4 regions of the Pseudoalteromonas sp. NZS127_1 genome follow, and region 2 is predicted to be linked to each of the others. Evidence: predicted binding sites of a transcription regulator. Region 2 holds the regulator's gene; each other region holds the start of a gene.

Region 1 (4,905 bases), on a different contig from region 2:
GCTCATACCATTTTTAATTAGCTTATCTAGCTCAAATAAAGCCGTACGAGTTGCAAAGTGCGCATCGTTATTAGAGCGAAGTGGGCGTAACCACACTTGAAATATTTGCTCAGAGCGCCCTAGGTTTGCATCAGGCTTGGTTTGAAACATACCACGTGGAAAGTATTCAATGTATGCGTAATCGCCGTAGTTCATGCCGCGGGTTTCACGAATGCGCTCATACAAAAAGCTGTTAGAACTACGGTGCTCACCAAAGTACGAACGCACAAGCCAAAGTGCTGTCCAGTCTTCGCTACTTCTTATTGTATCAATAGGAAAACCAAACGATACCGCAGTCGATTGCGCCGACTTTTCTACAATAGTTGCATGATGACCTTTAAGCGCTGGTGCATCAGGAATACTTAAACGGCTTTGATCACCTTTTGGTAGCGTTGCAAAATCGCTCATCATTTTAGCTTTAAGTTTTGCAGGCACAGCCCCAATTAAGCCAACCGTGAGTTTAGATTGCGTAAGCTCGCTGTTATAAAATGCTTTAACGTCATCCAGCGTCAACGCTTCTAAATCAGAAATATCACCGTAGTTGTAGCTTTCATAAGGATGATTTTTGTAAAGCGCGCTGTATAGCACTTCTTTGCCTAGCTCTTCATCGTTAGATGCTTTTAAGCCTGACTTAATACCGTCGATCATTTCTTTTTTAAGGCGTTTAAAGTCGTCATCTCTAAAACCTGGATTTAGTAATTGATCGCTCACAAGTGTATACCACTGCGCCGCATTATCTTTGTGAATGCGCCCTTGAAACGACAGCATTTCTTTATCTATTTGATAGCCAAAGCTACCCGCAAGCGGATAAAGTGCTTTTTGAATATCTTTATAGCTTGTCGCCTCTGAGCCACCTTGTGCAAGCATAGCCGCAGTTAACGCAGCAACACCTTTTTTGCCTTGTGGGTCGGCAGCTGCACCGGTATTGAATAAAAAGTTAACATCAATTAATGGCGAGCTATTCGTTTTATCAAGTACTTTAAATACAGGTGCCGCAGGTGCTTCTTCAAGCTTTGCAGTAAGCGCATTTAAATCAACTTCTTGCTCAAAACCTGGGGCTTTATCAAGTGCCGACATAGTTAATGTGGTACGTGCGTTATCAGTAAAGTATTTATTAGCAACGGCTTTAATATCTGCGCTGGTAATGTTATCTGCCGATTTATACAGCTGGTTTATAACCTCAGGATCGCGCTCAAAATGCATGTAGCTGGCAAGGGTTGATGCAATCGCTTGCGACGAGTCTAAGCCATTTATAAAGCTGTATTTAAGGTTCGATTTTAAATCACTCAGCTTTTGCTCATCAACAAGCTCAGTGCGTGCTTTTGCATAAGTTCGGTTAATGGCATCGCGCGCAGTGGCTAAATCGTCTGCGTTTTCTACTTTAACAAATACGTGTAATAAACCCGGATCTTTAGTCTCTGGGTTATAGGTAAACATTTGGCTGGCAATTTGTTTGTCGACCACTAGCTCTTGATATAAATCTGAATTACTTGAAAAATAAAGCTGTGAGATTAAATCAAGCGCCGCTCTGTCTTTTTTAGCAGGCTCCCACGCAGCGCCTTTGTACGATACAAGTAACCAATGACCTGGTAGCGCTTCATCTTGCTGGTGCAAATATTTTGGTGCTTGTTGAACAGGCTCTGCTTTAATGTCAGCAATATAGTTACCCTTTTTCCAGCTGCCCCAATGCTTTTTAACCATTGCCATTGTTGCTTGCGGGTCTACATCGCCCACAATAACAAGTGACACATACTCAGGCTTATAAAACTTAGCAAAAAATTCTTTACCATAGGCCATTTGATCAGGCATAGCTTCTATGTCTTTAAAAAAGCCCATAGTGGTGTGTTTATACGTGTGCTTATCAAACGCCTCTTCGCGTACAGCGCTTAATAATTTACGAATTGGGCTCGCGTTGTTTTTTAAGTACTCACCTTTTACCGTTTGTGCTTCTGTTCTAAATTGCTCTTCGGTGTAAGTTAAGTTTTGAAAAATATCAGCTTCAAGCTCAAGTACTTTATCAAGATGCTGCTTTGAAAAGTTTAAATGGTAGTTTGTAAAATCGTTTGTTGTATAAGCGCGGTTATCAACACCTGAATTTTTTAATATGTCTGAGTACACATCTTCAGGGTATTTTTGTGAGCCTTTAAACATCATGTGTTCAAAAAAGTGAGCAAAGCCTGTTTTGCCCTCTTCAACTTCGTTACGCGACCCAACCGATACCGGAATTTGCAGCGACACTACATCAGGGTAATCAGTTTTAACAACCATGACACGTAAGCCGTTTTCTAGCTCTTCAATTAAATAATCTTGCGAAAAAACACGATCATCAGCTTTATTTACTTGTTCTTGTTGTGCTGTTGTTTGCGTGCTTTGGTTTTGTTGCATGGCGCAACCTGTTAACGCCAGCGATACCGCTAAGCTGGTTGCTAATAATTTAAATTTCATTGTTGTCCCTTTTTAAATTGAGCAAATTTGTTGTCAGATTTAACTCTTTAATTATGCCCCAAAGCCAATAAATATAAGAGCCCCAAGGGAATTTATTATGTAAACAACTGTGTCAATTATAAATAATGGGAACAAGCACTATGAATAAACATCATGTTAGTTGAAAAACTTTCACTAAATAAATCTATCTAGACGTCTAAATGGCTGCTATATTAAATCCATCAAAACAAACTTAGCTGGAATGAGGATTATGGCTTTATCACTAAAAGAGAAGATAGTGGACACCAACCAAGGTGTTTATCTTATTGGTACTACCCCGCCTAAAATTGGCACCGATAAAGCGCAATTAAAAACCATTGCAGAAAAGCTATTAGGTCGCTTACACGAAATTGAATACGACGGCGTAATAATTTACGACATTCAAGACGAAAGCAGCCGAACCAATCAAGACCGCCCATTTGCGTTTAAACAAACCGTTGATCCGCGTGAATACAGCCATTTACTTCGTAATTTATCTGCACAAGATGTGATTACTTATAAAAGTGTGGCGCAGCGTGGCGTAGGCGAATTTAAAGATTGGCTAAGTGAAACTAAAAACGACTACGATTTACAAAATGTTGTTTTAGTAGGTAGCCCATCATCGATAGGCGATATAAAGCTAAGCCTGCCAGATGCGTATAAAGCATTGGCTGAGCAATCAGATGATTTCTTTTTAGGTGGCGTTACGATTGCCGAGCGCCATTCAAGTAAACGAAATGAGCACGAACGATTAATAGAAAAAACAGCACAAGGTTGTCAATTTTTTATATCGCAAGCTGTTTACGACGCACAAGCTACTATAGAGCTAATTACTAGCTACGCACGTACGTGTAAAGCACAGGGTATTACACCTCAACGTATTATATTAACGTTTACCCCGTGCGGCGGCGAAAAAACCTTAGACTTTATGCAATGGTTGGGTATCTCAGTGCCAGAGGCAACTAAATGGCGCATGCTTGATGCAGACAATACATTAAGCGAATCAGTCCGTATTTGCCGTGAAAACCTCGACTTAATACTTAAAAGCTGTGCGCATTTAGATGTACCGCTGGGCCTAAATATTGAAAGCTTAACAAACCGTAAAGAAGAAATTGACGCGTCAATTAACTTATACCGTTTATTAAAAGCCATTATGGAATTGAACCTTGCGGAAAAGCTAATAGCTTAAAGGCTAGGTAAGAGCTAATTAACACCCTTCTTGGCAAGCCTCATGGCTTGCTTTTTTATGTCCGTACTTTGAAAAATGAATTAATAAATACAAGTAAAAATTTGCAGCTTAAGCTATTTATTGAAGCTGTTTTTGGTTATTACTCTCAAGCCTTTTTAAGGCAAACCCCATAGAGGAGCACATAACACCAAAAACTATTCCCTCATTAGATATAAATCTAATGCTAGTAAACGTTTCAAATAAGCTTATTATTGCTAAGGAAAAAATAAAACCTATCGCAGAAAAAACCAGCCAAGTTTGTGTGGCATGAGTCATGACGAACCTCCTTTTACTATTGTGCCTTTTTAGCGAGCTTATACGCTTGTTTATTTTTATACATTGCGTGGTCTGCATCATTTAATAGCGCTTCAAAGGGCTGCTTTTGTTTATTAGTAAAACTATAACCAATACTAAGCGATAAATCGCAAACGTCTTCTTTGAGTAAGGCTTTTGAATACTCAGTCGAAATTTTATCCATGATGTAGTTAATCTTGCTTTTATCGCTTACTTGCATTACTGCAACAAACTCATCGCCACCTAAGCGCCCTACTATATCAGCATCTCTTAAATGCGTTTTTAGCGTATCCGCCAATATAATTAAGGCTTTGTCGCCCACTTCATGTCCGCAGGTGTCGTTTAATTTTTTAAAGTCGTTTATATCGATAAACAAACAACACACGTCAAAGCCTAAACGTAGCGCTAAGTTAAGTTTTTGCTGGGCTAATAAGTTAAGTGCTCGGCGATTATAAATATTCGTTAATGAGTCTAACATGGCTATTTCGCGCATTTGCTCATAGCTATACACAAGCGCTAGGTCGTCTTCAATCAAATCACGTAGTTGTTCTATGAGTTCAAAATATTCATCGGTATAGCTTGTTTTCTGAGTGTCTTTTAAGCATAGCGTGCCAAATACTTCGCCTTCAGGCCAATGAATAGGTAAACCTAGGTAGGATTCAACACCATCTTCAACTACTTCTGGTAGGGTGTTCCATGCATCGTTATTACTTGCATCATTAACATATAAAATATTTTTAGTTTCAGCAACGTACCGACAAAACAGAGGTGTTTGAGGAGGAAGTATAGGATTGGTCTCAAAGTTAGAGCCACCTTCGTTACTTCTAATAACAACGCGATAGCCTTTGCTTGTTGCCTGAACTATATAACCAGACGGGGCT
Region 2 (4,905 bases):
CGGCCAAGCGTTACTGTCTCGCCTTTGATATCTGCGGCAATAAACCCAGTAACAACATTTATTTTATTAGGCAAAATTAACTGCCCACATTGCTGCGCATTTTGCGCATGCATTAATTCGCCATCATTTAAGGTAAAAAGAGTACGTGCATCTTGAGCGCATGCCTCAATATTTAGCTGCTGTAAATAAGTAGCGAGTAAACGTGCTGACCACAGTTCGCCATGTGCAAGCAATGCAGCCTCTTTTAGCTGCTCAGCTTGAGCAAGTTCTGCAATATAGCTAAGTTCGATACTTAGTGTTTTAAGTGCACTTCGTTTTAAATCGGCTTCTAATAGCTGCTCTATTAAATCACTTTGATGGTTATTTAACTGCAGTAAAATATCAGCTACTGCTTGAGTATCTTGTTTTTGATAGCTTTGCCAAAGTAATACTAGCGTATCGGTTGTCTTACCCGCAGCCGATACCACAACACAGTCGCCCGTCTGAGTATGCCCAATAATTATTTTAGCTACGCTTTGATAGCGCTCACTTGAGCTTAAGCTTGAACCACCAAATTTATGTACACAATTGACCATATTTATACCAATTCGCTTAATTAAGTTGTCTATTTTGAGGATAAGAAAACCGTGTCGATAACAAGGCAAAAATTTCGTTGTTTAGTTGTTCTATATGAGAAATTTTTAACGAAGTTAGCGTGCGGTTTAATCCCTCAAATTGATTAGGTATTATTGCGGATTGGTATTACTTACCAAAGCGCCGGACGGGCTGCACTTAATTTAACGTTACCACCAGGAGTGCCTGCTCCTTTGCCTACACGGCCAACATTTTTATTTTGCCCTGGTTTTACAAGTTCAAACACTCGTTCAAAATCAGCGACTAAATCGTGTATATCTTCAATACCTACCGAAATACGAATAAGCGTATCGCCCACACCCGCTTCTAAACGTGCTGTTGCCTCCATACCTGCGTGCGTCATAGTTGCAGGGTGACAAATTAAGCTCTCTACGCCACCTAGTGACTCAGCTAAACTAAACGTTTTAAGGCTAGTTAAAAATGCCGCAGCGTCGTTTATATCGCCTTTAATATCAAAACTCACCATGCCACCAAAACCAAGTTGCTGTGCTTTAGCCAGCTCATGTTGAGGATGTGACTCAAGACCTGGGTAGTAAACTTGGCTTACATATTCAGAGCTTTCAAGATACTTAGCTATTGCCAGTGCATTTTCTTGATGCTGCCTTAGGCGCACATTTAAAGTACGTAAACCACGAAGCGTTAAATAGCTATCAAAAGGCGCACCCGTAATACCAATGTTATTAGCCCACCAAGCAAGCTCATCGCCTAACTCTTGTGTTGCGGCAATAACAGCGCCGCCTACTACATCTGAGTGTCCGTTAATGTATTTAGTGGTTGAATGCACCACAATATCTACACCAAACTTAAGAGGATTTTGTAAAGCAGGCGACAAAAACGTGTTATCTGCAGCCACCAATGCACCGCATTGCTTTGCAACATCGGTCACCGCTTTAATATCTGTTAAACGAAGTACTGGGTTACTTGGGGTTTCTATCCAAATAAGCTTAGGTTTAATTACTAAAATTTGTTGAAGGCTTTCTTCTTTTGTTAAATCTAATATTTCGAGCTTTAGTAGTCCGCGTTTTTGTAAAGATGTAAATAAACGATAGCTGCCACCATAACAATCATGTGGAATTACTAACGTATCGTCACTATTAAGTAGCTGAGTAGCTAAATGCACGGCAGCCATGCCTGTAGCTGTAATTATGCCACGAGCGCCACCTTCAAGCTTAGCAAGCGTCTCAGCTAAAATATCACGATTAGGATTACCGCTACGACCATAATCATACTCACGCTTAGTATCAAAGTCGGCAAACGAATAAGTAGTCGATAAATAAATTGGCGGTACCACCGCACCATGATGTTTATCAGCATCAACGCCGTTACGTACAGCAATGGTCGCTTTGTTTTTTTCGCTCATATTCGTCACCTGATTAATTTGGATGTTTAGACGTCTAAAAGAGTAAGTTATCCGTTTTGATAAGTCAAAGTATTTTAAAGCTCTAGATGGCTAAAAGTAGAAGGGGCTTCTGCGAATAACACATTTTAGCTCACAAAAGTGTGCTTATCTTTACACCTACAATAGGCTTATTAAGATAGATCGGTATCTATTATTTGACTATCTTTTTTAAATCGATAGAATTTCACGCATATTTACACGCTTTTTATACCGTGTGAGAAATTAATAATCTGAGGCAACGATACATCTTATGGCTAAATGGAATGGTGAGTATATTCACCCATACGCAGAACACGGTAAAAAATCAGAGCAAGTTAAAAAGATCACCGTTTCGATCCCGCTAAATGTATTAAAGGTATTAACTGACGAACGTACACGTCGTCAAATCAATAACCTTCGCCATGCTACAAATAGTGAATTGCTATGTGAGGCATTTTTGCATGCTTTTACTGGCCAACCTTTACCAAATGACGATGACTTACGTAAAGATAACGCCGAAAAAGTACCAGAAGAAGTTAAAAAAATAATGCAAGAAATGGGTCTAGAAGTACCCGTTTTAAACGAAGAATAAATATTACAAAGACAAAAAAACCTCAGTAATTACTGAGGTTTTTTTATGTCTAAATTTTATTGCATAGCTCTACTGTATAGATTTACTGCATATAGTTTTCAGGTAGCTCAATTTGTGCAACACCTGACTCAATAGCAGCAAGTGCAACAGCTCTTGCTATACGCGGCAGTAAACGTGGATCCATTGGTTTTGGAATAATATACTGCGCACCAAATTCTAGTTTATCTACTCCAGCGGCTTTTAAAACTTCTGCAGGTACTGGCTCTTTGGCAATACTTCGAATAGCATCTACTGCAGCAATTTTCATTTCATCGTTAATAGCACTTGCACGTACATCAAGTGCACCACGGAAAATAAACGGGAAACATAAAACATTATTAACTTGGTTAGGGTAATCAGAGCGCCCTGTTGCCATGATTAAATCGTTGCGTGCGCCGTGCGCAAGTGCAGGATCAATCTCAGGATCTGGGTTTGAACATGCAAACACAACTGGTTTTGCAGCCATTAGCTTTAAATCTTCAGCCGCTAATAAGTTAGGACCAGAAACACCCACAAACACATCAGCATCTGCAATTACATCTTGCAATGTACGCTTATCGGTATTGTTAGCAAAAAGCTGTTTATATTCATTTAAGTCATCGCGGCGGGTATGAATAACACCTTTGCGGTCAAGCATATAAATGTGTTCACGCAGTGCACCACACTTAATTAACAGCTCCATACACGCAACAGCGGCAGCGCCTGCACCTAAACATACAATAATTGCATCTTCAATTGACTTACCTTGTACTTCTAGCGCATTTAACATACCAGCAGCCGTTACAATGGCAGTACCGTGTTGATCATCATGAAAAACAGGAATGCTACAACGCTCTATTAATGCTTTTTCAATTTCAAAACACTCTGGTGCTTTAATATCTTCAAGGTTAATACCACCGAATGTGTCGGCAATATTGGCAACCGTATTAATAAAGTCTTCTGTTGTTTTGTGCTTAACTTCAATATCGATAGAATCAAGCCCTGCAAAACGTTTAAACAATAGCGCTTTACCTTCCATTACAGGCTTAGACGCTAAAGGACCTAAATTACCAAGGCCTAGAATTGCAGTACCATTAGTAATAACCGCAACCATGTTACCTTTACCCGTATATTTATAAGCATTTGCAGGATCTGCAGCTATTTCACGTACAGGTTCGGCAACACCTGGGCTATACGCAAGTGCAAGATCATGAGCCGTTTCAGCTGGTTTTGTAAGCTCAATGCTAATTTTACCTGGTACGGGATGTGAGTGGTAATGTAGTGCTTGTTCACGAAAGTCAGACATAACGCGATGGTATCCTGCAATTTAAGTTAAAGTGAGAGATGGAGTCTTGGGGTACGATACCCTTATTATTTTTAAATTCCAAGCAATATCAGGTCTATCCTGTTATATGCTATATCCTATAATTTTAAGAGGTTTTTCAGTAACTTTGCAGGATTATATCAACATTTAATAAATAAAAATTCACCTAAAAAGTAAGTTTTAAGGTGCTTTTATGCCTATCAAAATCTTATAAAATGTATACTTAAAGTATCAGCATAAACTTAGAATAACAGCCTACTACCCTACTTTAAAAACAGATAAGCCCACGTTAGATACTTTTATCAACCTAGTTAAAAATTGTACTATTTAAAATATAGAGAATATCTATCGATTTGTCTGTAAAGGATTATGCATACTCAGAATAAGAATAGGAAATAGTTATGCAAAAGGAGGGGATAGTTAAAATCAACGAAATAATACCAATCTGCTTATATATGGGGTCTATTTAACGTTAAGAAAATTACGCTAGAACTAGGCAAAAATTTTTGTATCTAGTTGTTCTAAATAAAAATTTTTTAACGACGTTATAGTGCAATTTAATTCGTTAAATTGCTCAAAGATTTATGTAGGTTAGTTTAAGATAATAAATAACAAATTTTAGGCACAAAAAAAGCACCCTAAGGTGCTTTTTTTAACTAAACAGCAATAATTACTTCTTGCTGGCAAGTGCACCAAAGCGCTTGTTGAAGCGATCAACACGTCCGCCAGTGTCTAAAACTTTTTGCTTACCAGTGTAAAACGGGTGACACGCAGAACATACGTCTAAGTGAATGTCTTTACAAAGAGTTGAGCTAGTTTCGAATTTATTTCCACATGAACATGTTGCAGAAATTACTTCGTACTTAGGGTGAATACCTTCTTTCATAGGAACCTCTAGTTAAGGCCGCATCGCTCTCCAAACCCGGAGTTTGGCACCATACGTCGTTAAAACAAATTTGT
Region 3 (4,905 bases), on a different contig from region 2:
TTTACAGTTATTCAAACAAAAAAGCCCGCGCTGTTTTTCACAGTGCGGGCTTTTCAATTACTTACTTTATTTAATCAAAGCGATTAAAAAAGCTCGTTTGCTTTGCTTACAATATTTGCCACTGTAAAACCAAAGTGCTCAAACAGCTCGCCTGCAGGTGCTGACTCACCAAAGGTAGTCATACCTACTACTGCGCCGTTTAGACCTACGTACTTGTACCAGTAGTCAGCAATACCCGCTTCTACTGCTACGCGGCGTGAAACAGATGCCGGTAATACGCTTTCTTTGTATGCTGCGCTTTGATCTTCAAAGGCATCAGTACATGGCATAGATACAACACGTACCTTTTTACCTTGGCTGCGTAGTTCGCTTGCTGAATCTTGTGCTAGTTGCACTTCAGAGCCCGTCGCAATAAAGATAATCTCTGGGTTGCCATCACAGCTAAGGATGTAACCACCTTTTTTAACGTCACTTAATTGCTGTGCGTCACGTGCTTGTTGCTCAAGACCTTGGCGAGTAAAGATAAGCGATGTAGGGCCGTCTTTACGCTCAATAGCTTGTTGCCATGCAATTGCCGACTCAACTTGGTCACACGGACGCCAGTTGTATAAGTTAGGCGTTAAACGCATGCTTGCAATTTGCTCTACTGGTTGGTGAGTTGGACCATCTTCACCTAAACCAATTGAATCGTGCGTGTAAACAAAAATGCTTGGTTGCTTCATTAATGCAGCCATACGTACAGCATTTTTTGCGTATTCAACAAACATTAAGAACGTAGCACCGTAAGGAATAAAGCCTTTATGAAGGGCAATACCATTCATGATGGCCGACATACCAAACTCACGTACACCGTAGTAAATGTAGTTACCGCTTGCATCATCGCGTGTTAAACCTTTAGAGCCATCCCAAATGGTTAAATTTGAGCCTGCTAAATCGGCTGAGCCACCCATAAATTCTGGTAATAACGGACCAAATGCATTTAGTGCATTTTGCGATGCTTTACGAGACGCTGGGTTTGCTGGGTTTGCTTGTAATTGCTCAATATACGCTTGAGATTTTTCAGCCCAATCGCCAGGAAGTTCGTTGTTAATACGACGCTTGTATTCAGCTGCAAGCTCTGGGTATGCTTTTGCGTATGCTGCAAATTTTTCGTCCCAGCTTGATTCAAGCTGTTGACCTTTTTCTTTGCTATCCCATTGTGCGTAAATATCATCAGGAATTTCGAACGCATCGCCAGTCCAACCTAAAAATTCGCGAGACGCTTTAATTTCGTCATCACCTAGTGGAGCACCATGACAATCGTGGCTACCTGATTTGTTAGGTGAACCATAACCAATAATTGTTTTACAACAAATTAGTGATGGCTTGTCGGTTACACTTTTAGCCTCTGCAATTGCAGCACTTACAGCATCGCTGTCGTGGCCATCAACACCACTAATCACATGCCAACCGTACGCTTTAAAGCGCGCTGGTGTATCATCGGTAAACCAACCTTCTACTTCACCATCGATTGAAATGCCGTTGTCATCCCAAAACGCAACAAGTTTACCAAGGCCTAATGTGCCTGCAAGTGAACCTGCTTCATGTGAAATACCTTCCATAAGGCAACCGTCGCCCATAAATGCATAGGTAAAGTGATCAACAATATCGTGACCTTCACGGTTAAACTGTGCAGCTAGCGCTTTTTCAGCAATTGCCATACCTACGGCATTTGTGATCCCTTGACCTAAAGGACCCGTAGTAGTTTCGATTCCTGGTGCATAGCCATATTCAGGGTGACCTGGTGTTTTAGAATGCATTTGACGGAAGTTTTTAATTTCGTCTAGCGGTAAGTCGTAACCACTTAGGTGCAATAGAGAATATATAAGCATTGAACCGTGGCCGTTTGAAAGAATAAATCTGTCACGGTCAGCCCACTCTGGATTCGTTGGGTTATGTTTTAGATAATCGCGCCATAGTACTTCTGCGATATCAGCCATGCCCATAGGGGCTCCAGGGTGACCAGATTTGGCCTTTTGTACTGCGTCCATTGACAAGACGCGAATAGCATTTGCAAGTTCTTTGCGAGATGGCATGAATTCTCCTACCTTTATTTGTATTTGCGCGGGTATTTATGTAATCGTTTATGCTCATAAGTCACTTAAGAGCTTTTATGGCACCATTCTTACTTATTGTGGGGGCGGTGTGCAATTAAAAACCCCATAAAAATGAGGCATTATGAATATTTTTTAAGACCAAAAAGTTATTATACATTTTATTTAGACGTCTAGGCGTAAAAACACTATGCAAGATGTTTTGTTTTCGATAAAATACGCCCCTTAATTTTTTAGCGCTAATACCGACGTTTGTGAAGCGCAATATTTGTGAGCAGAATTACAATGGCAAAACATTTATTTACTTCTGAATCAGTTTCTGAAGGTCATCCGGATAAAATCGCCGATCAAATCTCTGATGCGGTACTTGATGCTATCCTAGAGCAAGACTCTCATGCCCGTGTTGCATGCGAAACTTACGTAAAAACCGGTATGGTTATGGTTGGTGGTGAAATCACTACTAGCGCATGGGTTGATATCGAAGAAATTACACGTAAAACAATTCGTGACATTGGCTACACAAATTCAGACATGGGCTTTGATGCCGATTCATGTGCAATTTTAAACACTATTGGTAAACAGTCTCCAGACATTAACCAAGGTGTTGACCGTACTAGCCCAGAAGAGCAAGGCGCTGGCGACCAAGGCTTAATGTTTGGTTACGCATGTAACGAAACAGAAGTACTAATGCCTGCTCCAATTACTTACTCACACCGTTTAGTTCAGCGCCAAGCTGAGGTTCGTAAAAGCGGCGAGCTTAACTGGTTACGTCCAGATGCAAAATCTCAAGTGACTTTTGCATACGAAAACGGTAAGCCAGTAGGTATTGATGCTGTTGTACTTTCTACTCAGCACAGCGAAGACATTTCGCAAAAAGATTTAGTAGAAGCGGTGATGGAAACAATCATCAAGCCGGTACTTCCTGCAGAACTTATTACAAGTGCAACTAAGTTTTTCATTAACCCAACAGGTCGCTTTGTAATTGGCGGACCAATGGGTGACTGTGGTTTAACTGGTCGTAAAATTATTGTAGATACATACGGTGGTATGGCTCGTCACGGTGGTGGTGCTTTCTCTGGTAAAGATCCATCAAAAGTTGACCGTTCAGCAGCATACGCTGCACGTTACGTTGCTAAAAACATTGTTGCTGCTGGTCTTGCTGACAAGTGTGAGCTACAAGTTTCTTACGCAATTGGTGTTGCAGAGCCTACTTCTATCAGCGTTGAAACGTTTGGTACAAGCAAGCTAGAAGAAAGCCGTTTAATCGAGCTTATTCGTGAACATTTTGACCTGCGCCCTTACGGCTTAATTCAAATGCTTGATTTAGAGCGCCCTATCTACCTTCCTACAGCGGCTTACGGCCACTTTGGTCGTGACGAATTCCCTTGGGAACGTACAGATAAAGCAGACGCACTTCGCGCAGCTGCTGGCCTTTAAGTCAAAATTGTTGTAGTAAATTAAAAACGGCCCTTTTAAGGGCCGTTTTTGCATCTAAAACTTATTCGCTATATTGTTTGTAGAGCGTCTACAAAATAACTATTAAATCGACCTCGAATTCTTTTGTACTTTAGGTATATACTCATTTCATTATAAAAGCTTTAGGGACAGTTAAATGGCCGATAACTTTCGCGTTATATTTGCAGGACTTGCCGATAACGTTGACATAAAAACAGCATGTACAAATTTAGCTGCAAAATTAAAAACGTCAGATGAAAAAGTAGCTCTTTTTTTTAAAGGTAAGCCACTGTTTGCACCAAGCGATAAAGACAAAGCGTTAAAACAGGCTAAGTTACTAGCAAGCTTAGGCATTAAAAGTAAGCTTCAAGCTGTTTCAAACATCATTCAAAATGGCTCAAACCCTGCTGCAAATAACAACCAACGTGACGAACGTATTTTTGATGCACTCGATTACATCACTAGCAGCTTAATTCGCCTTGAAGAAAAGTTAGACGAGTTAGAGCAACGCCTTCCTGAAGCTCAATTAAAAGCACCAGACGAAAGTATTGACGAATGGCAAGGTGACGATCTAATGCTAGATGATGATTTAGCGCCTCCTAAAAAACGCAGCAACTTACTTTTATATTCATTGATTGCAACTGCCACAATTTTGCTAGTCGTACTGGCTGTTTTTTTAATTTTTCCCGATTTATTCTCTTTTTAAGAATGGCTAATTAATTTAATGAGTAATAAACGCGCAAAAATAAGAGCAGAAATTCGTAATACCCGTAAAAACTTGTCAAATAATCAGCAAATAATTGCTGCGCAATCGCTAAAAATGAATTTTATTCAACATTTAAAAAGCGAAAAAACAACGAATTCAAAGCATATTGCCATTTACTTAAGTAACGATGGGGAACTAGACACTTCATTGTTAATTAAAGAATTATGGAGTTTAAACCATACCGTTTACCTACCTATAATACACCCATTCAATGACGCTAATTTACTATTTCAGCGCTATGAGAAAAACTCACCCATGAGAGCAAATCGCTATGGTATCTTGGAGCCTAAGCTGAACTGCTCTCAAATATGCCCATTACCAGTGCTTGATTACCTCCTTATGCCATTAGTTGCATTTGATAAACAAGGTAATCGCCTAGGAATGGGAGGTGGGTTTTACGACCGGACATTGGCACGTTTACACGAACAAAATTGGCAAAAACCACAACTAATTGGCCTTGCACATGAATGCCAAAAAGTTGATGTTCTACCAATCGAGTCGTGGGATGTACCACTTAAAACCATTATCACCCCAGATAAAACATACTGTTGGTAACAATTAAATTTGATTACTAACCGCATATTTCTGACA
Region 4 (4,905 bases), on a different contig from region 2:
CACGTAATGTTTCAACGTCCAAGTCATTGGTTGGCTCATCGAGTAGTAACACATTGCCGCCAGCTTTTAATAACTTAGCAAGGTGTAAACGGTTACGCTCACCACCTGATAGGTCTTTAACAAACTTTTGCTGATCGTTACCTTTAAAGTTAAAGCGACTTACATACGCACGACTTTGGAACTCAAAGTTACCAATTTTTAGTACGTCTTGGCCGTCTGATATTTCTTGGAAAACAGTTTTGCTTTCGTCCATACCGTCGCGGAACTGATCAACAGTAGCAAGGTGTACGCTTTCGCCAACGGTAATGCTACCGCTGTCTTGCTTTTGCTCACCACTGATCATTTTAAACAGCGTTGATTTACCCGCGCCATTGGCACCAATAATGCCCACAATGGCACCTTTTGGCATGCTAAAGCTTAAATCGTCAATTAAAACGCGATCGCCAAAACTCTTACGAAGATTCGTTACTTCAAGCACTTGATCGCCTAAGCGCGGGCCAGGTGGAATAAACATCTCGTTAGTTTCGTTACGTTTTTGGTAATCAGACTGCTGCATTTCAGTAAACTGAGCCATACGTGCTTTTGACTTAGCTTGGCGACCTTTAGGGTTTGAACGAACCCATTCAAGTTCTTGCGCAATTGATTTTTGACGTGCTTTTTCAGATTTTTGTTCTTGCTGTAAGCGCGCATCTTTTTGTTCAAGCCAAGAAGAGTAGTTACCTTCCCATGGAATACCTTCACCACGGTCAAGCTCTAATATCCAACCAGCTACATTATCAAGGAAGTAACGGTCATGCGTAACCGCCACAACAGTGCCTTCGTAATCGTGTAAAAAGCGCTCTAACCATGCAACCGACTCAGCATCCAAGTGGTTAGTAGGTTCATCGAGAATAAGCATGTCTGGTTTTTCAAGCAGTAATCGACATATAGCAACACGACGACGCTCACCACCTGAAAGGTGCTCAATTTTAGCATCCCATTCTGGCAGGCGAAGTGCATCAGCAGCACGCTCTAAAACGTTATCAATGTTGTGACCATCGTGCGCCTGAATAACAGCTTCAAGCTCGCCTTGCTCTTTTGCAAGTGCGTCAAAGTCAGCGTCTTCCATGGCGTATTCGTTATACACTTCGTCAAGACGTTTAAGTGCGTGTTTAACTTCGCCAACAGCTTCTTCAACAATTTCACGAACTGTTTTGCTTTCGTCTAAAACAGGCTCTTGCGGTAAATAACCAATTTTTGTACCAGGCTGAGGATGTGCATCACCTTCAAAATCTTGGTCAACACCGGCCATAATACGTAGTAACGTAGATTTACCAGAACCGTTTAAACCAAGCACACCAATTTTAGCGCCAGGAAAAAAATGTAACGAAATATCTTTTAAGATAGTGCGCTTAGGTGGCACAACCTTAGATACTCGACTCATCGAGAATATAAATTTATCAGGTAAAACCATGGAGGAAAGCCTTCAAATAATAATAAAAATTTCAATGTTGTATTGTAGTGGCTGACAGGTGAAACAGTCAACGAATGGCGGGTTTTAAAGCACTAAAGCATGCTTGTAAGTAAAGTATAAAATCATGAATAAATTTCATTTAGACATCTATACATCTAGAGGTTGATATTTTTTACTTTCAGTTCATAATTAAGCTTCGGTTTTTATGAGCAGGAGTAAAGTATGCCAATTACAGTAAAAGACGAGTTGCCGGCAATTGCACGTTTACGTCAAGAAAACGTATTTGTAATGCCTAAAACACGTGCAAAAACGCAAGAAATACGCCCAATGCGTTTGGCTATTTTAAACTTAATGCCTAATAAAGTAGAAACCGAAGTTCAGTTTATCCGCTTGCTTGCCAACTCGCCTTTGCAAGTAAACGTAGAGCTGCTGCGCCTCGACACTCACCGCAGTAGTAGCAACTCAGAAGAGCACCTTGATACCTTTTATCGTTATTTTTCTGAGGTTAAAGACAACAATTACGACGCATTAATAGTAACTGGCGCGCCACTTGCGCATTTAGAATACGACGATGTAGCGTATTGGGATGAGCTAAAGGTCATTATTGATTGGGCTGAGCAACACGTTACCTCTACGTTATTTTCGTGCTGGGCAGCGCATGCAGCGTTATATCACCGTTACAATTTAAAGCGCGATTTAAAAGACGACAAACTGTGTGGCGTATTTACCCACCAATGTTACTTTGATCACGGCGCACTGACTCGCGGATTCGACGACACCTTTTTGGTACCGCACTCACGCTACGGCCACATTGATATAAATAAAATAAACGCCTGTGATGAGCTAGTTGTACTGGCTGGTTCTGAGCGAGTAGGGGCTTACTTACTTAAAAATAAATCGGGTAGCCAAGTGTTTATAACCGGTCATCCTGAGTACGACGCCGACTCGCTAAAAGCAGAATACGAGCGCGATTGTAAAAAAAGCCCTAATGCACCAAAACCCGAAAATTACTTTCCGGATGATGATGCAACCAAACAACCTTCAAAAACGTGGCAAAGCCATGCTTTTTTACTTTTTTCGAACTGGTTAAATTACTACGTGTACCAAACCACACCGTATGATATTAATTTAGTTAGCCAAGACGTGAGGACTAACAACTATGCCGAATAACGCTCCTACAAATAATAAGCAAGCCGAAATAAGCGCCGCATTAAAAGAACGCATTTTAATTTTAGATGGCGCTATGGGCACCATGATCCAAGATCATAAGCTAGAAGAAGAAGACTATCGCGGAGAGCGTTTTAAAGACTGGCATGTATTAATTAAAGGCAATAACGATTTATTAAGCCTAACCAAGCCCGATTTAATCACTGATATTCATCGTGGTTTTTTATCAGCGGGCGCCGATATTATCGAAACCAATACGTTTAACTCGACCACTATTTCGATGGAAGATTACGACATGGCAAGCCTAAGTCGTGAAATAAACCTAGAGTCGGCTAAATTAGCACGCGCAATGTGCGACGAATTTAGTGCTAAAACGCCAGAAAAACCGCGTTACGTAGCCGGTGTTTTAGGGCCGACATCTAAAACGTGTTCAATTTCGCCAGACGTAAACGATCCGGGTTACCGAAATGTCACCTTTGATAAGCTGGTTACTGCGTATATTGAATCAACACTTGCATTAATGGAAGGCGGCGCCGATTTAATACTAATCGAAACTATATTCGACACTCTTAACGCAAAAGCCGCCTCGTTTGGCGTAGAAGAAGCCTTTGAGCAAGCAGGGCGTAAATTACCAGTTATGATTTCGGGGACTATTACCGACGCCTCTGGCCGTACGCTTTCGGGGCAAACAACCGAAGCATTTTATAATTCTATTCGCCATATTAAGCCTATTTCAATTGGTCTAAACTGTGCGCTTGGTCCTGATTTACTGCGCCAATATGTAGAAGAGTTGTCGCGCGTGTGCGAAACCTTTACATCGGTACACCCTAATGCGGGCTTGCCTAATGAGTTTGGTGAATACGATTTAGAAGCGCCTGAAATGGCAGCCGAAATTATCGATTGGGGTAAATCGGGCTTTATTAATATAGTAGGCGGGTGCTGCGGTACAACGCCTGCGCATATTCGCGCGTTTGCAAAAGGGCTTGAAGGCGTTAAACCTCGGCCTTTACCTGAGCTTGAAGTACGTATGCGTTTATCAGGCCTTGAAGCCTGTAACTTAAATTAAGGAGCCAACATGACACAGCAAATAGCAGTATTTACCAATGTTGGCGAGCGTACCAACGTAACTGGTTCGGCCATGTTTAAACGCCTAATCATGGAAGAAGACTTTGAAGCCGCGCTAACCGTTGCCCGCGAACAAGTTGAAAACGGCGCACAGGTTATTGATATAAACATGGACGAAGCCATGTTGGACTCAAAAGCCGCCATGGTTAAGTTTTTAAACTTAATAGCCTCAGAGCCTGATATTTCTCGCGTGCCCATTATGGTCGACTCCTCAAAGTGGGAAGTAATAGAAGCGGGCTTAAAGTGTATTCAAGGCAAGGCCATTGTTAACTCAATATCGCTAAAAGAGGGCGAAGAGCCGTTTATTCGCCAAGCTAAAATAATAAAACGTTTTGGTGCAGCCGCCGTGGTAATGGCGTTTGATACTGACGGACAAGCCGATACTGCCGACCGTAAGTTCGCAATATGTGCGCGCAGTTATAAAATATTGGTAGAAGACATTGGCTTTGCGCCAGAAGATATTATTTTCGACCCAAATATATTTGCCGTAGCCACCGGTATAGAAGAGCACGACAACTACGCCGTAGAATTTATTGAAGGCACACGCCGTATTAAGCAAAATTTACCGCACTGTAAAGTGTCGGGCGGGGTATCAAACGTATCGTTTTCGTTTAGAGGTAATAACCCAGTACGTGAGGCTATTCACTCGGTGTTTTTATACCACGCTATTCAAGCGGGTATGGATATGGGTATTGTAAACGCAGGCCAACTTGCCGTTTACGACGACATACCAGATGAGTTACGCAAAGCCGTTACAGACGTAATTCTTAATACCGATCCCGGCGCAGGTGAGCGTTTAGTTGAGCTTGCACCAAAGTACTCGGGTATGGCGCAAGCCGAGCGAGTAGAAGATTTAGAATGGCGCACATGGCCGGTTGCAAAACGCCTTGAGCATGCACTAGTAAAAGGTATTACTACCTTTATAGATGAAGATACTGAAGAATGCCGCGCCGCTGCAGCTAAACCTATTCACGTAATTGAAGGGCCGTTAATGGACGGCATGAACGTGGTAGGTGACTTATTTGGCGCAGGTAAAATGTTTTTACCACAAGTGGTTAAATCGGCGCGCGTAATGAAGCGAGCCGTAGCCTACCTAGACCCCTACATTGAGCTTGAAAAAGAAGAAGGCTCAACCAACGGTAAAATAGTGATGGCGACCG

What was found. The regulator MetJ, encoded in region 2, represses methionine synthesis genes. The targets are predictions, from matches to a motif close to TAGACGTCTAGACGTCTA.
Region 1: a site for MetJ is predicted at 2,674-2,691, ahead of I6F50_RS05385 (methylenetetrahydrofolate reductase). Genes of this name have one in related genera too.
Region 3: a site for MetJ is predicted at 2,260-2,277, ahead of metK (methionine adenosyltransferase). Genes of this name have one in related genera too.
Region 4: a site for MetJ is predicted at 1,594-1,611, ahead of metA (homoserine O-succinyltransferase). Genes of this name have one in related genera too.

What each region holds. Positions count from the first base shown of each region.
Region 1 covers NZ_JADYXO010000003.1:220,362-225,266, reverse strand. Annotated here, with positions in the region: gene I6F50_RS05390 (pitrilysin family protein) at 1-2,484, opposite strand, end outside; gene I6F50_RS05385 (methylenetetrahydrofolate reductase) at 2,735-3,691, shown strand; gene I6F50_RS05380 (hypothetical protein) at 3,809-4,006, opposite strand; gene I6F50_RS05375 (sensor domain-containing diguanylate cyclase) at 4,023-4,905, opposite strand, start outside.
Region 2 covers NZ_JADYXO010000005.1:143,343-148,247, forward strand. Annotated here, with positions in the region: gene metL (bifunctional aspartate kinase/homoserine dehydrogenase II) at 1-575, opposite strand, end outside; gene metB (cystathionine gamma-synthase) at 746-1,993, opposite strand; gene metJ (met regulon transcriptional regulator MetJ) at 2,283-2,603, shown strand; gene I6F50_RS07025 (malic enzyme-like NAD(P)-binding protein) at 2,686-3,927, opposite strand; gene rpmE (50S ribosomal protein L31) at 4,616-4,831, opposite strand.
Region 3 covers NZ_JADYXO010000021.1:11,329-16,233, reverse strand. Annotated here, with positions in the region: gene tkt (transketolase) at 84-2,075, opposite strand; gene metK (methionine adenosyltransferase) at 2,379-3,530, shown strand; gene I6F50_RS16425 (hypothetical protein) at 3,706-4,254, shown strand; gene I6F50_RS16420 (5-formyltetrahydrofolate cyclo-ligase) at 4,273-4,869, shown strand.
Region 4 covers NZ_JADYXO010000009.1:121,255-126,159, reverse strand. Annotated here, with positions in the region: gene ettA (energy-dependent translational throttle protein EttA) at 1-1,453, opposite strand, end outside; gene metA (homoserine O-succinyltransferase) at 1,676-2,623, shown strand; gene I6F50_RS10440 (homocysteine S-methyltransferase family protein) at 2,613-3,686, shown strand; gene metH (methionine synthase) at 3,696-4,905, shown strand, end outside.